2 regions of the Promicromonospora xylanilytica genome follow, and region 2 is predicted to be linked to the other one. Evidence: riboswitches for the same ligand, from Rfam matches in the RefSeq annotation. Region 2 holds a riboswitch; the other holds the start of a gene.
What was found. Region 2 has a riboswitch for FMN ahead of pnuC (nicotinamide riboside transporter PnuC). Riboswitches for the same ligand answer to the same signal wherever they lie in the genome.

Region 1: linked by a shared signal. The riboswitch ahead of ribD (bifunctional diaminohydroxyphosphoribosylaminopyrimidine deaminase/5-amino-6-(5-phosphoribosylamino)uracil reductase RibD) and the one ahead of pnuC (nicotinamide riboside transporter PnuC) in region 2 are both predicted to bind FMN.

What each region holds. Positions count from the first base shown of each region.
Region 1 is NZ_BAAGRP010000012.1:29,076-35,928, reverse strand. Features, by position in the region: gene ribA (GTP cyclohydrolase II) at 1-289, opposite strand, end outside; gene ACYVK7_RS13700 (riboflavin synthase) at 286-972, opposite strand; gene ribD (bifunctional diaminohydroxyphosphoribosylaminopyrimidine deaminase/5-amino-6-(5-phosphoribosylamino)uracil reductase RibD) at 972-2,135, opposite strand; FMN riboswitch at 2,255-2,388, opposite strand; gene rpe (ribulose-phosphate 3-epimerase) at 2,762-3,424, opposite strand; gene ACYVK7_RS13685 (DUF1761 domain-containing protein) at 3,505-3,933, shown strand; gene ACYVK7_RS13680 (RsmB/NOP family class I SAM-dependent RNA methyltransferase) at 3,975-5,537, opposite strand; gene fmt (methionyl-tRNA formyltransferase) at 5,534-6,511, opposite strand; gene ACYVK7_RS13670 (HAD family hydrolase) at 6,553-6,853, opposite strand, start outside.
Region 2 is NZ_BAAGRP010000003.1:86,597-95,357, forward strand. Features, by position in the region: gene ACYVK7_RS03990 (Nramp family divalent metal transporter) at 1-207, shown strand, start outside; gene ACYVK7_RS03995 (DUF4097 family beta strand repeat-containing protein) at 222-1,127, opposite strand; gene ACYVK7_RS04000 (response regulator) at 1,127-1,786, opposite strand; gene ACYVK7_RS04005 (sensor histidine kinase) at 1,774-3,174, opposite strand; gene ACYVK7_RS04010 (acyl-CoA dehydrogenase family protein) at 3,246-4,469, opposite strand; gene ACYVK7_RS04015 (Gfo/Idh/MocA family protein) at 4,519-5,670, opposite strand; gene pnuC (nicotinamide riboside transporter PnuC) at 5,690-6,382, opposite strand; FMN riboswitch at 6,456-6,593, opposite strand; gene ACYVK7_RS04025 (TetR/AcrR family transcriptional regulator) at 6,653-7,402, opposite strand; gene ACYVK7_RS04030 (hypothetical protein) at 7,473-7,667, opposite strand; gene ACYVK7_RS04035 (DsbA family protein) at 7,692-8,309, shown strand; gene ACYVK7_RS04040 (LLM class F420-dependent oxidoreductase) at 8,332-8,761, shown strand, end outside.

The DNA.
Region 1 (6,853 bases), on a different contig from region 2:
TCGTCACGCCGACGGCAGCGTCCACCGAGACCGTGTACGCCGTGGAACGGGGGTCCTCGCTCCGCTCCACCATCAGGGGCAGCTCCAGCGCGTCGGCGCGGTGAGCGGGCATCGGTGCACACAGGTACCCCGAGGAGTGCCGCACCGTCCAGCCCACCCACTCGGCGGTCGCGGTGCTCGCGGCGAGCACCACGTCCACCTCGTTCTCCCGGCCTGCGTCGTCGGCCACCAGCACCGGACGGCCGGCGGCCAGCTCCGCGAGGGCGCGCTCCACCAGGCCCGCGCTCATCGTGCGACCTCGGGCTGTGCGGTCTCGGGCTGTCCTGCCTCGACCGGGGCGACGCCGGCCGCCGGCACCGCGGGAGCCCGCACGCCGGCCGCCATCAGGCGCTCGACGTACTTCGCGAGCACGTCCACCTCGACGTTGACCAGGTCGCCCGGCGCGAGCCGGCCGAGCGTGGTCGCGGCGAGCGTGGTCGGGATGAGCGACACGCCGAACCCCTCGTCCGACACCCAGGTCACGGTGAGCGAGACCCCCGCCAGCGCGACGGAGCCCTTCTCCGCGACGTACCGGGTGAGCGCGGGAGGCGCGGCGAAGGCCAGCTCGTCCCAGCGCGGCCCGGGCGTGCGCCGCACGAGCGTCGCGACGCCGTCGACGTGCCCCTGGACCACGTGCCCGCCCAGCCTGCCGTCGGCGGGCAGCGCACGCTCCAGGTTGACCGCCGCGCCGGGGACGAGGCCGCCGAGCGAGCTCCGGCGCAGCGTCTCCGGCATCACCTCGGCCACGAAGGCACCGTCGGCCACCGACGTGACGGTGAGGCACACACCGTCGACGGCGATCGAGTCGCCGGGGCGGGCGTCGGACGCGGCGAGCGGACCGGCCACGGTCAGGACGGCGTCGGACGCGTCGTCGCCGCCAGGGCGGGTGAGCGCGACGACGGAGCCGAGCTCCTCGATGATTCCGGTGAACATCAGATCTCCTCCTTGGCGGGCCGGGCGGACCGGCCGTCCTGGCGTGGCTGGGTGGTGGTGTCGGGCTGGGTCGTGTCGGGCTGGGTCGTGTCGGGCCGGGCGCGGCGCGCGACCAGGAGCGCGTCGTCCCCCAGCCGGGTCACGTCGTGGGTGGCGAAGCGCGCGGCGGCCCCGATGCTGGTGATACCCAGGTCGCCGACCACGGACGGTCCCGACCCGAGCAGCACGGGCGCCACGTAGGCGTGGATCTCGTCGACGGCGTCGGCGGCCAGCAGCGCGGTCGCCAGGGTGGGACCGCCCTCCACGAGCAGGTGCCGCACCTCGCGCTCGGCGAGCCGTTCGAGCACCACGGCGAGATCGTGCTCGGGCAGGTGCAGCAGCGTGCCCCCGGGTCCGTGCAGGCGAGCACCGCCAGGCACCGCACGGCGGCCCAGCACCACCCGGAGCGGCTGGTGCTCGAAGAGCCCGCCGTCGGTGGTCCGGGCGGTGAGCGTCGGGTCGTCCGACAGGGCGGTGCCCGTGCCCACCGCTATCGCGTCGACCTGCGCGCGGATCGTGTGGGCATGGGCGCGCGCCTGGGGCCCGGTGATCCAGCGGCTCGTCCCGTCCGCTGCCGCGACCCTGCCGTCCAGGCTGGTCGCGAGCTTCAGGGTCACGTACGGCCGGCCGGTGCGCACGGCGTGCAGCCAGTGCCGCAGCAGTTCCTCGCCCTCGTCCGCGAGGAGGCCTGTGGTCACGTCGATCCCGGCGGCACGCAGCCTGGCCGTTCCCCCGGTCGCGACCGGGTTCGGGTCACCGACCGCCACGTGCACGGCGGCGACGCCGGCGTCGATCAGGGCGTCGGCGCACGGGCCGGTGCGGCCGTGGTGGGCGCACGGCTCGAGCGTGACCACCGCCGTCGTGCCGCGCGGGTCGATGCCGCGCGAGCGGGCAGCGGCGAGGGCCGCGGCCTCCGCGTGCGGGGTACCGGCGCCGCGGTGGAAGCCCTCGGCGACCGGGCGACCGTCCGGGTCGAGGAGCACGCACCCGACGCGCGGGTTGGGACCGTGGGCGGGGCCCTGCGCGGCCAGCGTGAGAGCGCGGCGCATGGCGGCCTCGACGGTGGTCGCGGACGCCGGTACCGCCGTGTGCCGCACGGCGTTGCCCTGCGGTGCCTGGGTCATGCTGTCCTCCCCGAGCTTCGGCGCTCCGGGGGTGGACGACGGGGACGCGGACGGAACCTCACGGCCCAGCCCGCGCGCACGACGTCACGGCGCCACGCGCCCCAGGGGGCGCCGACGCCGCACGTGCTTCCTCCCATCCGGACTTTCACCGTCGGTCCTGGAGTTTCACCAGATCAACCGGCCCCCTTGCGGAGGACGCGGGTCGCGGACTGTCACCGCCGGCTCGGAATTACACCGACCCCGGAGCACGTGTGTGCGTACTGCTGCTTGCCAGCATGCCACATCTCGCGGGTTTGCCGGCATGGTGTGTGTCACACCCCGCGCCGGCCCTGCCACCGAACCCTGCCACCGGATCGGCCGGCCGGGCGACTGGCCCGGCCAGAAGGCCCGCAGTCACGCCAGACTCCCCCGGTCGAGGCTGTTGGCGAGGCGGCGGTCGAGCTGTGCGCGGTGAGCGAGAACGCTTGGCACACTTTTTCTAACCATCGACGCGTGGCTGGAGACCACACGGCAAAGGTCCGCCTCGAGCATGCAGTCTGGCTTGCTGCCGATCCCGGATCCAGGCCAGATCGCATGCTCGAAGCGGACCTTGCTCCTCGCTCCCTGCTCGATCGACGCCGGTCCCGTCAGTGGGCGTGCTTGCTCGCCAGCTCCCGGAGCGTCGCGATCTCGGCCGGGATGTCCTCCGCGCCGTACACCGCCGAACCGGCGACGAACACGTTCGCACCCGCGTCGGCCGCCCGCTCGATCGTGTCGCGCGACACTCCCCCGTCGACCTGGATCCACACGTCCAGGCCCGACTCGCTCACGGCCTCACGTGTACGGCGGATCTTCGGCAGGGTGCCCTCGATGAAGGACTGGCCGCCGAACCCCGGCTCGACGGTCATCACGAGGATCATGTCGATCTCGGCGAGCAGGTCGAGGTAGGGCTCCACCGGCGTCGCGGGCCGCAGGGCGACCCCCGCCCGCGCACCGAGCCTGCGCAGCTCCCTGGCGAGCCGCACCGGCGCCTGGGCCGCCTCCGCGTGGAAGGTGACCGACGCCGCCCCCGCCTCCGCGAACGCCGGTGCCCACCGGTCGGGGTTCTCGATCATGAGGTGCGCGTCGAGCGGGACGGGCGACACCTTCGCGAGCCGCTCGAAGATCGGCAGCCCCAGTGTCAGGTTCGGCACGAAGTGGTTGTCCATGACGTCGACGTGGGCGTAGTCGGCGTCGGCGATCCGGCCGAGGTCGCGCTCCAGGTTCGCGAAGTCGGCGGACAGGATGCTCGGGGCGATGAGGGCTGCCATGATGCCAGCCTAGAGCGCGATTCCGGGTGCCACTGAACGGCCCCACCGAACCGCGCAGGCGCAACGGACCGGGAGCGACGATGATCCCCGAGGTGAACTACTGGGCAGTGCTCGTGGCCACGCTGTCGACGATGATCGTCGGCTCCGTCTGGTACACGCCCAAGGTGTTCGGCACGCGCTGGATGCGGCTCGCGAAGGTGGACCCGAAGGCGGCCGAGGCGGCGGGCGTCTGGCCCATCGTCGTCACGGTGATCGTCAGCTTCCTGACCGCCTGGGTGCTCGCGGGCGCCGTCTACATCTCGTGGGAGTTCTACGAGGGCGGCTTCCTCACCGCCGCCGTGGTGACCGCAGTGCTGCTCTGGATCGGCTTCACGGCCGCACGGATGGTCACGCACGACGCCTTCGAGGGACGCCCGCCGGCGCTCACCGTCCTCAACCTGGCGCACGAGCTCGTCACGATCCTGGTGATGGCCGTGATCATCGGCGTCTGGCCGCCGGCGGGCGTCTGACCGCGAGCGCCGGAGGACCTACCGGGCCACTACCGAGGCCGTCAGGCCATCTTGCGCAGCAGCGTCAGGTGCATGGCGTCCGTCCCGTGCACGTGCGGCCAGAGCTGCACGTCGTCGCGGTCGGCCAGCGGGATCTCGGCGGCGGCCCCGCCGGCGCGCACGACCGCCCGTACGGCGGCGGGCGTGTCGAGCCGTTCGACGTCGTCGCGCTTCTTGAGCACGTCGGAGACCACGAGCTGGGTCTCGGCGAGGTGCGGGGAGCACGTCACGTAGGCCACCACTCCCCCGGGGCGTACGGCGTCGAGCGCCGAGGCGAGCAGCTCGCGCTGCAGCCCGGTGAGCGCGGCGAGGTCCGCCGGCGTCCGGCGCCACCGGCTCTCCGGTCGGCGGCGCAGTGCGCCCAGCCCGGTGCACGGTGCGTCGACGAGCACGCGGTCGTAGGCGTCCGGCTCGTCGGCGCCGACCTCACGTCCGTCGCCGGTCCGTACCTCCTCGACCACGCCGTCCGGCATCGCTGCCAGGGCGTTTCGCACCAGGCGGGCACGGTGCGGTGCCACCTCGTTGGCGACGAGGGTGGCGCCGCGTTGTGCGGCCAGCGCGGCGAGCAAGGCCGCCTTGCCGCCCGGTCCGGCGCACAGGTCGAGCCAGCGCTGGTCGCGGCCCTGTGCACCGTCCGCGAGGGGCGCACCGGCCAGGGCGAGGGTCACGAGCTGTGAGCCCTCGTCCTGGACACCGGCCAGCCCCTCCCGCACGGCGGGGATCCCCGACGGGTCGGAGCCCTCGAGGCGCAGCGCCGTGGACGCCCAGCGTCCGGCGACGAGGTCGGAGTCGCCCCACGCGGCCTCGTCCGAGACGTCGACCAGGCCGGGCCGGGCCACCAGGGTGACCCGGGGCGCGGCGTTGTCCGCGGCCAGGAGGTCGCCGATCTCGCCGACGTCGCGTCCGTTGCCCGCGAGCGCCTCGCGCAGGGCGCGCGCGATCCACAGGGGGTGCGACTCGGTGGCCGCGAGACCGGTCAGGGTGTCGGGTGCTTCCTGCTCGAGGGTCGAGAGCCATTCGTCGAGCGGGCGTTCGGACACGCGGCGCAGCACCGCGTTCACCATCTGTGCGGGGCCGGCGCCCACGCGGTTGCGGGCGAGGCCGACGGTCTCGGACACGGCGGCGTGCACCGGGACGCGCATGCCGAGCACCTGGTGGGCGCCGAGGCGCAGGACGTCGAGCAGTGCGGGGTCCAGGCCGGGCAGCGGGCGGTCAACCAGGGTCGCGAGGATCGCGTCGTACCGGCCGCGCAGGCGCAGGGTGCCGTAGGTCAGCTCGGTGGCGAACGCGGCGTCGCGTCCGCGGATGTGGCGCTCGCGCAGGAGCGGGGGCAGTACGAGGTTGGCGTAGGCGTCGGACTCGTCGACCTCGCGGAGCACGTCGAATGCTGCCGTGCGTGCGGGGTCGGTGCGCTTGCGGCGTTCCGAGGGCGCCTGCGACGTCCGGGTGCGTTCTCCGCCGCGGGTTCGCGACGCGGGCCGCTGGCGTCCGGACGCGTTGCGGCGGTCGTCGAACCCGCCGTCGCGCGAACCGCCGTTCCCGCGGTCTCCCTCGTGGCCGCTCATGCCGACACCTCCGTGGCGTCCGTCGCGTCCGTGGCAGGGCCGCCCAGCACGAGGCCTGCCTCGACGAGCGTGCGCCCACCGCCACGAGCCCAGTCGGGTGCGGGCATGGCCTTCTTGCCGACGGGACGCACCTCCCCCAGGGCGACGGCGTGCGTGGCGGTCCCGACCAGCACCTCGTGCTTCAGCGCCCGCACCTCGCCGGGGTGCAGGTCGGCGACCTCGGGGCGTGGCGAGACGGGGCCGAGCCCGAGGCGGGAGCCGTCGGGCAGCACGGTCCATGCGCCGGGTGCCGGTGTGCAGCCGCGCACGAGCCGGTCGACGGCGAGCGCCGGGGCGGTCCAGGTGACGCGGGCGTCGTCGGTGGTGAGCTTGGGGGCCACGGAGACGCCGTCGGCGGGCTGGGGCTGGGGCTGGAGGGTGCCGTCCTCCAGGGCGTCGAGGGTGGCGACGAGCAGCTCGGCGCCCGAGACGGCGAGGCGGCCGAGGAGGTCGCCGGACGTGTCGGTGGGACGGATGGTCTCGGTGGCCGTGCCGAGCACGGGTCCGGTGTCCATGCCCTCGTCGAGCAGGAACGTGGTGGCTCCGGTGACCTCGTCGCCTGCGATCACGGCGCGTTGCACGGGGGCGGCGCCGCGCCAGGCGGGTAGCACCGAGAAGTGGAGGTTGATCCAGCCGAGCCGTGGCACGTCGAGCACCGCTGGCCGCAGGATGTGCCCGTACGCGACCACGGGGGCCGCGTCGATCTCCAGCTCGCGCAGGCGCGCGACGAACTCGTCACCGCGCGGTACGTCCGTGAGGACGGGGATCCCGGCCTCCTCGGCTCGGGCGCGTACCGGGCTCGGGGTGAGCTTGCGGCCGCGGCCCGACGGCGCGTCGGCGCGGGTCAGGACGGCGACGACCTCGTGGCGCGAGGCGAGCAGCGCCTCGAGCGAGGCGACGGCGGGTTCGGGGGTTCCTGCGAAGAGAAGACGCACCTGGTCAGTTTAGGTGCGCGCCCGCGGTGCGCCCGCCGGTGCTACTCGGCGACGGGGATGCCCAGAGCGCGCAGATCCTTGCGGAGGGCCTCGGTGGTGGTGAAGACCACGCCGTGGAAGCCGACGCCGCGCGCTGCGTCCACGTTCACGTCCTTGTCGTCGATGAACACGGCGCGGGCGGGGTCGACGTCGAACCGTTCGGTGACGAGCTCGAAGATGCGGCGGTCGGGCTTGGCCATGCCCTCACGACCGGACACGATGACGTCCTCCATCAGGCCGATCGCGGGTGCGGCGGGCTCTGCGTTGTGGAAGGTCTCGGCCTGCCAGTTCGTGAGCCCGTAG
Region 2 (8,761 bases):
TCGCCCACATGGCTCCTCGTGGTCAGCCAGGTGGTACTGAGCTTCGGCATCCCGTTCGCGATGATCCCGCTCGTGCGCCTCACGCGGGAGCGTGCGCTGCTGGGCGAGCACCGGAACGCCCTGACCACCCAGGTGCTGGCCTGGGTGGTCGCCGGGGTGATCGTCGCGCTGAACGTCACGCTGCTCTACCTCACGCTCGCGGGGTAGCGCAGCGGGACGTGCTACCTGCTGAGATAGGCGACGTCGCCGTTCGAGCTGCGGATGTCGACGGTACGCTCGGCGTCGGGGTCGGTCGGGCCCTCGATGACCTGGTCGCCGTTCGACGTCTCGATCGTCAGGGCGACGGGCTCGCCGTCGCCGGTCACGGTGACCTCGCCGTTGTCGGACCGGCCGTCGACGCTCCCGTCCACCGCCGAGACCTCCACGTCCCCGTTGCTCGTCTCCGCCGAGGCGTCGCCGGTCACCGAGTCGATGGAGATCTCGCCGCTGCTCGTGACCGTCGTGACGGAGCCGTCCACGTCGGTCACGGAGATGTCGCCGTTCGAGGACGACGCGTCGACGTCGGCGGCGGAGGCCCGGATGTCGATGTCGCCGTTGCTGGTACGCGCGGACAGCACGCCACCGATGTCGGTGGTCTCGACCGAGCCGTTGCTCGAGTCCAGGGACACCTCGCCGGCCAGGCCGCTCGCGACGACGTCGCCGTTCTCGGTGCGCACCACCACCTCCGTGCCCGCCGGCAGGGTCACGTCGAGCTCTCCCGAGCAGCGCGGCAGCGCGACGGCCCACCCGCAGCGGTGCGTGAGCTCGAGGGTGCCCGCCGGCCCGTCCGCCGAGTAGGTGGGTTCACGCAACCCGCTGTGCGCGATGACGTCCACCTCGATGTCACCCTCACCGGCGCGCACCGTGACGTCGCCGTCGGTCACGATCTGGACCGAGTCCACGGCGTCGTACGACTCGTGCGCCGTGGCGGTCGAGGACATGCTCAGGTCGACGAGGAAGAGCGCGCCGAACGCGACCACGACGGCGGCGATACCGACGCCGAGCCCGGTCAGGACGCGGCCGGTCACGCCGTTCCGGCGCGGTTCCGCGGGAGGAGCCGGGGGGCTCGACAGCTGGGGCTGGGTCATCATCGGGGTCCGTTCTGGTCGAGCCAGCGCAGCACGGCGAGCACCCTGCGGTGATCGTCGGCGGCCGGCGGGAGGCCGAGCTTGTTGAGGATGTTGGTGACGTGCTTCTCCACCGCGGGCAGTCCCACGACGAGGCGGTCCGCGATGGCGGCGTTGGAGCGGCCCTCGGCCATGAGCGCGAGCACCTCGTGCTCGCGCCGGGTCAGGGCGTCGAGGTCGGAGCCAGGGTGCCTGGCGATGATCTGCGTGACCACCTCGGGGTCGACGACGGTCCCGCCCCCGGACACCCGGGCGACGGCGTCGAGGAACTCGTCGACGTCGGCCACGCGGTCCTTGAGCACGTAGCCGAGGCCGCGCGCGCCGCGTGCGAACAGCTCCGTCGCGTAGCTCTGCTCCACGTACTGCGACAGTACGAGGACCGGGAGCTCCGGGTACAGGCTGCGCAGGTGCACCGCGGCGCGCAGCCCCTCGTCGGTGTGCGACGGCGGCATCCGCACGTCGGTGACCAGCAGGTCGGGCAGCTCGGCGCCGGGCGTCGAGAGCGCCCGGACGAGAGCGTCTGCCGTGCCGTGGCCCGTCACGGTGTGGCCCTCGGCGACCAGCAGCCGGGTGAGGCCGTCCAGGAGGAGGACGGAGTCCTCAGCGATCACGATGCGCACGGGACCTCCACGGTCAGACGGGTGCCCTTTCCGGGCGGGCTGTCGAGCTCGAACGTGCCGTCCAGGGCGGCGACACGGCCGCGCAGGCCGTCGAGCCCGCTGCCGGGAGCGGGCTCGGCGCCACCCCGGCCGTCGTCGGACACCGTGACGCGCAGGAGCCGTGGGTGCTCGTCGGGCTCCAGGCGTGCCTGGACCCGGATCGAGGTGGCCCCCGCGTGCTTGGCGACGTTGGTCAGCGCCTCGGCCACCACGAAGTACGCGGCGGCCTGAGCGGCCGAGCCGGCGGGTGTGAGGTCGCCCGTGACCTCCACGCTCACGGGTACCGGGCTGCGGCCCGCCAGCGCGGAGAGCGCGGCGTCGAGCCCGCGGTCGGCCAGGACGGCGGGGTGGATGCCCCGGACCAGGTCGCGCAGCTCGGCGAGCGTCTCCTTGATCTCGCGGTGCGCGACCTCCAGGGCGGCGACCGCGTGCTCGGGGTCCTTGTCGGCCAGCCTGCGGGCGACGCCCAGCTCCACCCCGAGGGCCACGAGGCGCTGCTGCGCCCCGTCGTGCAGGTCGCGTTCGATGCGGCGCCGCTCGGTGTCGGCGGCGGAGACCGCGGCGGTGCGCGTCTCGGTGAGGACCTCTGCCCGTTCGCGGGCGGTGTGCGCCGCGGCCTCGGCGAGACGCGTCTCCTGCTCGGCCACCGCGGCCCGGGCCCGAGCGATGTCGGCGGCGGACGGCCCCAGGAGGACCGTCGCGAGCCGGACCAGCAGGTACGAGCCGTACTGCGCGAGGGCGGCGCCCGACCAGACGAGCACGACGGCGCCGGAGAGCGCACCGGCGACCGCGGCAGGCCACGGCAGGCCGGACCACTCCGCGACGGTGCTGCCCTGGCCCAGCAGCACGAACACCACCGCGGCGACCGCTGCCGCGAGCAGGCCCGCCGCGACCGGGAAGAACACGCTGCTGACGAGCAACGCGAGAAAGGCGTAGAACGTCGCGGCCCAGGCGCGGCCGTCGCGGACGGGCGCCCACAGCCTCGACCAGAAGCCTCGCCCCGCGCGGTCCCGGGGCAGCGGGGCGGGCACGGTGACCCCGGTCTGGTCGGCGAGGCGGGCGCGCTCGGCAGTGCCGAACCAGCGTGCGGCGACCAGGAAGAAGGCGAGGAGCGGCACACCGACGCCGAGGGCCGGGACCAGGCCCGCCGACACCACGACCATGACCCACAGGACCAGGCCGCCCGTGAGGTGCCAGATCCAGCCGAGGGCCAGGGCTGCGAGAGCGCGCCAGGTCGCGGGGTCGTACGGGGCACGGAAGAAGGCGGTACCGGAGACGAGCGCCGGCGCGACGCCCTCCTCGATGGTGCGGGGCTCGTTCGCCGGTGGCGGGCCGTCATCGCTGGTCATGGACATGACACTAGGCCGACCAGCACTCCGGGGACATGCTGTGGCCCCACGACCCGCACGTGGGGGTACCCCTACCCCGCGAAGGCGCTCGTGCCCGTGATCTCGCGGCCGATGATCAGCGCCTGCATGCTCTCGGTGCCCTCGTAGGTGTGCAGAGCCTCGATGTCGGCGAAGTGCCGCGCCACGCGGTTCTCCAGCAGGATGCCGTTGCCGCCGAGCAGGTCGCGGGCGATTGCCGCGACCTCACGTGCGCCGCGCGTGCACGTGTACTTGGCCAGCGAGGCCTGCGGTCCGGTGAGCCGGTCCGCCTCGTCGAGGCGAGTCATCTGCTTCACGAGGAGCTGCATCTGGGTCAGGATCGACAGCATCTTCGTCAGCCGCTCCTGCACCATCTGGCTCGCCGCGAGCGGCCGCCCGAACTGCGTGCGCTGCTTCGAGTAGGCCACGGCGGCCTCGTAGCAGGCGATGGCCTGGCCGACGGCGCCCCACGCGACCCCCAGGCGCGTCGCGAACAGCACGCGGCCGGTGTCCTTGAAGGAGCGGGCCTTCGGCAGGAGGTTCTCGGCGGGGACGAACACGTCGTTCAGCACGATGTGCGCCTGGTGGATGGCACGCAGCGAGATCTTGCCCTCGATGGTCGTCCCCTCGTACCCGGGGGTGTCCTGCGGCACGATGTAGCCGTGGACCTGGCCGTCCTCGCCGCGGGCCCACACCACCGAGATGTCGCCGATCGAGCCGAAGCCGATCCACTTCTTCTCACCGTTGATGACGTAGCCCTCGACGCCGTCGCGGGTCTCCTTGACGGCGGACGTCTCCAGGCCCACGGAGTCCGAGCCGTGCGTGGGCTCGGTCAGGGCGAACGCGCCGAGGATCTCGCCGCGGGCCATGGGGCCTGCGTACTTCTCGATCTGCTCGTCGGAGCCGAGCATCACGATCGAGCGCAGCGCGAGGCCGCCCTGCACGCCGCAGATGGTCGTGACCGAGCCGTCGCCGCGCGACATCTCCATCGCGGCCAGGCCCTCGGCCATCTTGGAGATCTTCGGGTAGCCGGGCACGTCCACGCCGTCGCGCAGGAGGTCGAGCTCCGCCATGCGCTTGACCAGGTCCATCGGGACCTCGTAGCGCTCCCAGTAGCCGTCGATGACCGGCAGCACCTCGTCCTGCACGAACTGGCGGACGCCGAGCTGCCAGGCCCGCTCCTCCTCCGTGACGTCGGCGAAGGCGCCGGCGAAGTCGATGTCGAGCGGTTGCGAGACGTCGTAGTCGGGCGCCGTCACTCCTGGGGTCTGAGTCATGCCTCCATGGTGCGCCGGTACCGGATCTCAGGTCAAGCGATACTACGTCTCACGCAGTCTCGGCCTCGGCGTGGCGGCAGACACGCCCGCCGGCCCAGGGCTGCGGCCGGGTCCGCACCCGTTCACCCGACGCCGCGGCCCGGCGCACCTCGAGCTGGAGGTACTGGTCCTGGGCGGCCTCGGCCACGGAGTACGGCGCCGGCGCCCCGCGCAGCACGTGGTCGGCCATGTCGGCCATGATGCGGGCGATCGACAGCTCGTCGTCGGGCAGGCGGGCCGGGCGGAACGCGTTGCGGTACCGCCACTCGCCATCGAGCGTGTAGCCGCGCAGGAACATGCCCTCGTGGCTGCCGGCCCCACCGGCGGCCACCCGCTCCAGCGTCGAGTGCCGGGGGAGGCCGTCGGCGCCGACGTGGCGCACGGCGTCGTCCCGCAGCTCCCCTCGCTCGCCGCGCACGAGCAACATGGGGGAGCGTACCCAGGAGCGGTACTGGACGTCGTCGAACTCGTAGGTGCCGAGCCGGCCGCCGAAGTCCAGCCACGCGGTCGCGTGCACCGTGTCGACGAGAGCGAGGTCGTCGGGGTCGCCGGCGCGGCTCGGGCTCGGCAGCACCCGCCGTGTGTCGCGCCGGGCGGTGACCTCGGCGTCCTCGAACGTGACGCCCAGCGCCCGCCGCAGCACGCTGATGCCGTGGTAGTCGTGCGCGACGGCGACGTGCGCGTCGGTCACCGCGCCCAGCAGCCCGGAGGCCGCGACGGCGAGCTGCGCGCCGATCAGCGGCTCCAGGTGGTACTGCTCGGCGACGTGCACGCAGGCGCCGTCGTCCACGAGCCGTTGGAGTGCCATGAGCTCCTCGACGGTGCCGGCGGCGGGCGTCTCCGTCAGGACGGGGACGCCTGCCGCGGCGAGGTCGCGGATCACCGGCTGGGCCGCGCCGGCGGGGAGCGTCAGCAGGACGAGGTCGGGGCGGCCGCCGGCGAGCAGCTCGGCCACCGTGGCGTAGGCGGGGGCGGGGAGCCCGGGCAGGCCCGCCGCCGGCAGGCCTCGCCCCGCCAGCTCCGCGCGGTCCGCCGCGTTGCGGGTGGCCACGCCCGCCACCTCGAACCGGTCCGGCAGCGCGTGCAGCACCCGCAGCATGGTGCGGGCGCGGAAGCCCGAGCCGACGATCCCGATCCTGGCCGTGCGGTCCTGTGACGTCACGAGGGCCGACGGTACGCGATCAGACCGCCGCGGCCACCGGTCCGTGCTGGTCGCGGTCCGCATCCTCGCGGCGACTGATCCGCCACCACGCGAAGAAGCCGAACAGGGTGAACAGGCCGTAGACCACGTACATCAGGGCGGTGGCCCAGTACCCGGCGGAGAACAGCAGGGGCACCCCCACGAGGTCGACCGCTACCCAGATCAGCCAGAACTCGACCCAGCCCTTGGCCATGCCGTACGTGGCGAGCACGGAGCCCATGAAGATCCAGGCGTCCGCCCAGACGGGCTCGTACGAGCCGAGGGTCCGGAAGAGCGGGGTGAGCAGCAGCGTGCCTGCCAGCATCCCGGTCACCAGGCCGACACGGGCCCGCCAGGACGCCCAGCGCGGGTGCACCGCCACCGTGCCGACGCCGCCCATCCGGCGCGTCTGGCGCCAGCGGTACCACCCGTAGACCGACACCGCGATGAACATGATCTGGCGGCCGGCCTGGCCCAGCATGTCGGCGCGCGACGTCTCGCCGAACCAGGAGCCCATGAAGACGGTGAAGAGCAGGATGTTCCCGACGATGCCCACGGGCCAGGCCCACACCTTGCGGCGCAGCCCGCCCAGTGCGGACGCCAGCCCGAACAGGTTGCCGATGACCTCGCGCCAGTAGATCTGCTGGTCGCCGACCAGGAAAGTCGCATCGTAGGCGGCGCGGAACCAGTCCATGTCTCTCTTCCCTCTTCCGAAAGTTCGCACAGGAACTCCGGGGTGAGGGCCGGCGCGCCACAAGGCACGCGCCGCACGTGCTTCCTCCCATCCGGACTTTAACCGTCGGTCCTGGAATCCCACCAGGTCAGCCGAGCCTCCCCCGAAGGAGCGACCCGGGTCGCGGACTGTCACCGCCGGCTCGGAATTTCACCGACCCCGGAGCACGTGTGCATCTGCTGCACGTCGACTAACGGAACACAGGATGCCACGGGGGCATTCCCGCGCGGATCAGACGAGCGCGTCCCGCACGGCACGGGCCACCTCGTCGGGTCCGGCCCCGCCCTCGACGACCGTGACGACCACGCGGCGGCCGGCCGGGGTGTCGCCGGCGGACAGCGGGTGGGCGGCGGTGCCGAGGACGGCGGCCCGCCGCAGGTCGGCGAACGCCTCCTCGAGCTCCGGCCGCAGCTCCAGGGACGGCGTGCGCAGCCAGCGCCGCAGGATCGCGTTGTGCACGGCGACGACGGACGCGGCGAACGCTATCGACGCCGTCGACGCCGAACGCTCCGGCGGCAGCGTGTCCTTGAGGTAGTGCGTGAACGCCCGCTCGTAGCGGTGCGTGGTGATGAGTTCCCGGTCGCGCAGGGCGGGAACCTGCTGCAGCAGGGCGTACCGGGCGAGCGAGGTCTCGCGCTGGCCCACATGGTGGTCGAACACCATGCGCGCGGCGCGGCACACCTCGAGGTACGGGTCCACGTCGGGGTCCCAGGCCCGGCCGAGGTCGTGCCCGGACTCCTCGCTGGCGCGGGCGTCGGGGCGGGTGGCGGCCAACATCACCACCACCTCCTCGAGGAGCAGCTCGTGGTCGGCGAAGACCACGTCCTCCTTCGAGCGGAAGCGGCGGAAGAACGTGGCACGGCTGACCTTGGCGGCGTCGGCTATCTCCTCGACGGTGGTTCCCTCGTACCCCTGCCGAGTGAACAGGTCCACCGCAGCGTCGACAGCCTGCGCATGCGTGTGGGTACGGACGGCGGTCATGCCAGGCAGGCTACCCCGTGCATGCCGAACCGCGTGAAGAGATCTTGAGCGATACCTGGTGTTCATGGTGCTAACTTTCTCGTCCTGACATCTTCCCCGCCCGGAGCCTGCGCAGGTAGCGCACCTCGCGCACGGCCGTCAGCAGGGCGAGACCACCAGGTACCGCTGCCCACGGGTGGCCGAGCACGACGCCGGCCAGGCACACCACAAAGATCACCCCACCGCCGACGACGGTGGCGAGACTTGCCCAACGGATCCCGGTCACGCATGTGAGCGTAGTCTGCTGTGCGTGACTGAGACCGCCGCCAAGCCCGTCGTCGACGTCTACGTCGACCCCATGTGCCCGTTCGCCTGGATCACCTCCCGCTGGGCGCTCGAGGTGGCCCAGCACCGGGACGTCCAGCTCACGTTCCGGCTCATGAGCCTGTACCTGCTGAACAAGGACAGGGACATCGAGGACGACTACCGGGCCCGCATCGAGCGCTCACGGGGGATCGGCCGCGTCGCGGCGGCCGTCCAGGCGCAGCACGGTCCCGACGCGTTCTCCGCCTTCTACACCGCGGCCGGAACCCGGATCCACGGCCAGCAGAACAAGGACTTCGACGCCGTCGCGGTCGAGGCGCTCGCCGAGGCCGGACTGCCCGCCGAGCTCGCCGCCGCGACGACGTCCGAGGAGCACGACGCGGCGCTCGCGGCCTCCCACGAGGCGGGCATGAAGCCGGTCGGCGACGACGTGGGCACGCCAACCCTCCATGTCGACGGGGTCGCGTTCTTCGGCCCGGTGCTGACGCGCATCCCGCGCGGCGAGGAGGCGGCGGCCCTGTTCGACGCCTCGGTGGCGCTGGCGAGGTACCCCTACTTCTACGAGCTGAAGCGCTCCCGCACCACGGACCCGGTCTTCGACTGACCCACGTGGCATCGTGTGGGTCATGACTCTTGACCTGCGTATCTTCACCGAGCCCCAGCAGGGTGCGACGTACGACGACCAGCTCGCGGTGGCACGGGCCACCGAGCAGCTCGGGTTCAGCGCGTTCTTCCGCTCCGACCACTACCTCGCCATGGGCGGTGACGGCCTGCCCGGCCCGACGGACGCATGGACCACGCTGGCCGGCCTCGCCCGCGACACCTCGACGGTGCGGCTCGGCACGCTCGTCTCCTCGGCGACGTTCCGCCACCCCGGCGTGCTCGCCATCCAGGTGGCGCAGGTGGACCAGATGTCCGGCGGCCGCGTCGAGCTGGGCCTCGGCACCGGCTGGTTCGCCGCCGAGCACAGCGCGTACGGCATCCCGTTCCCGGACAAGCGGTTCGGCATGCTGGAGGAGCAGCTCGCGGTCATCACGGGCCTGTGGAACACAGCGG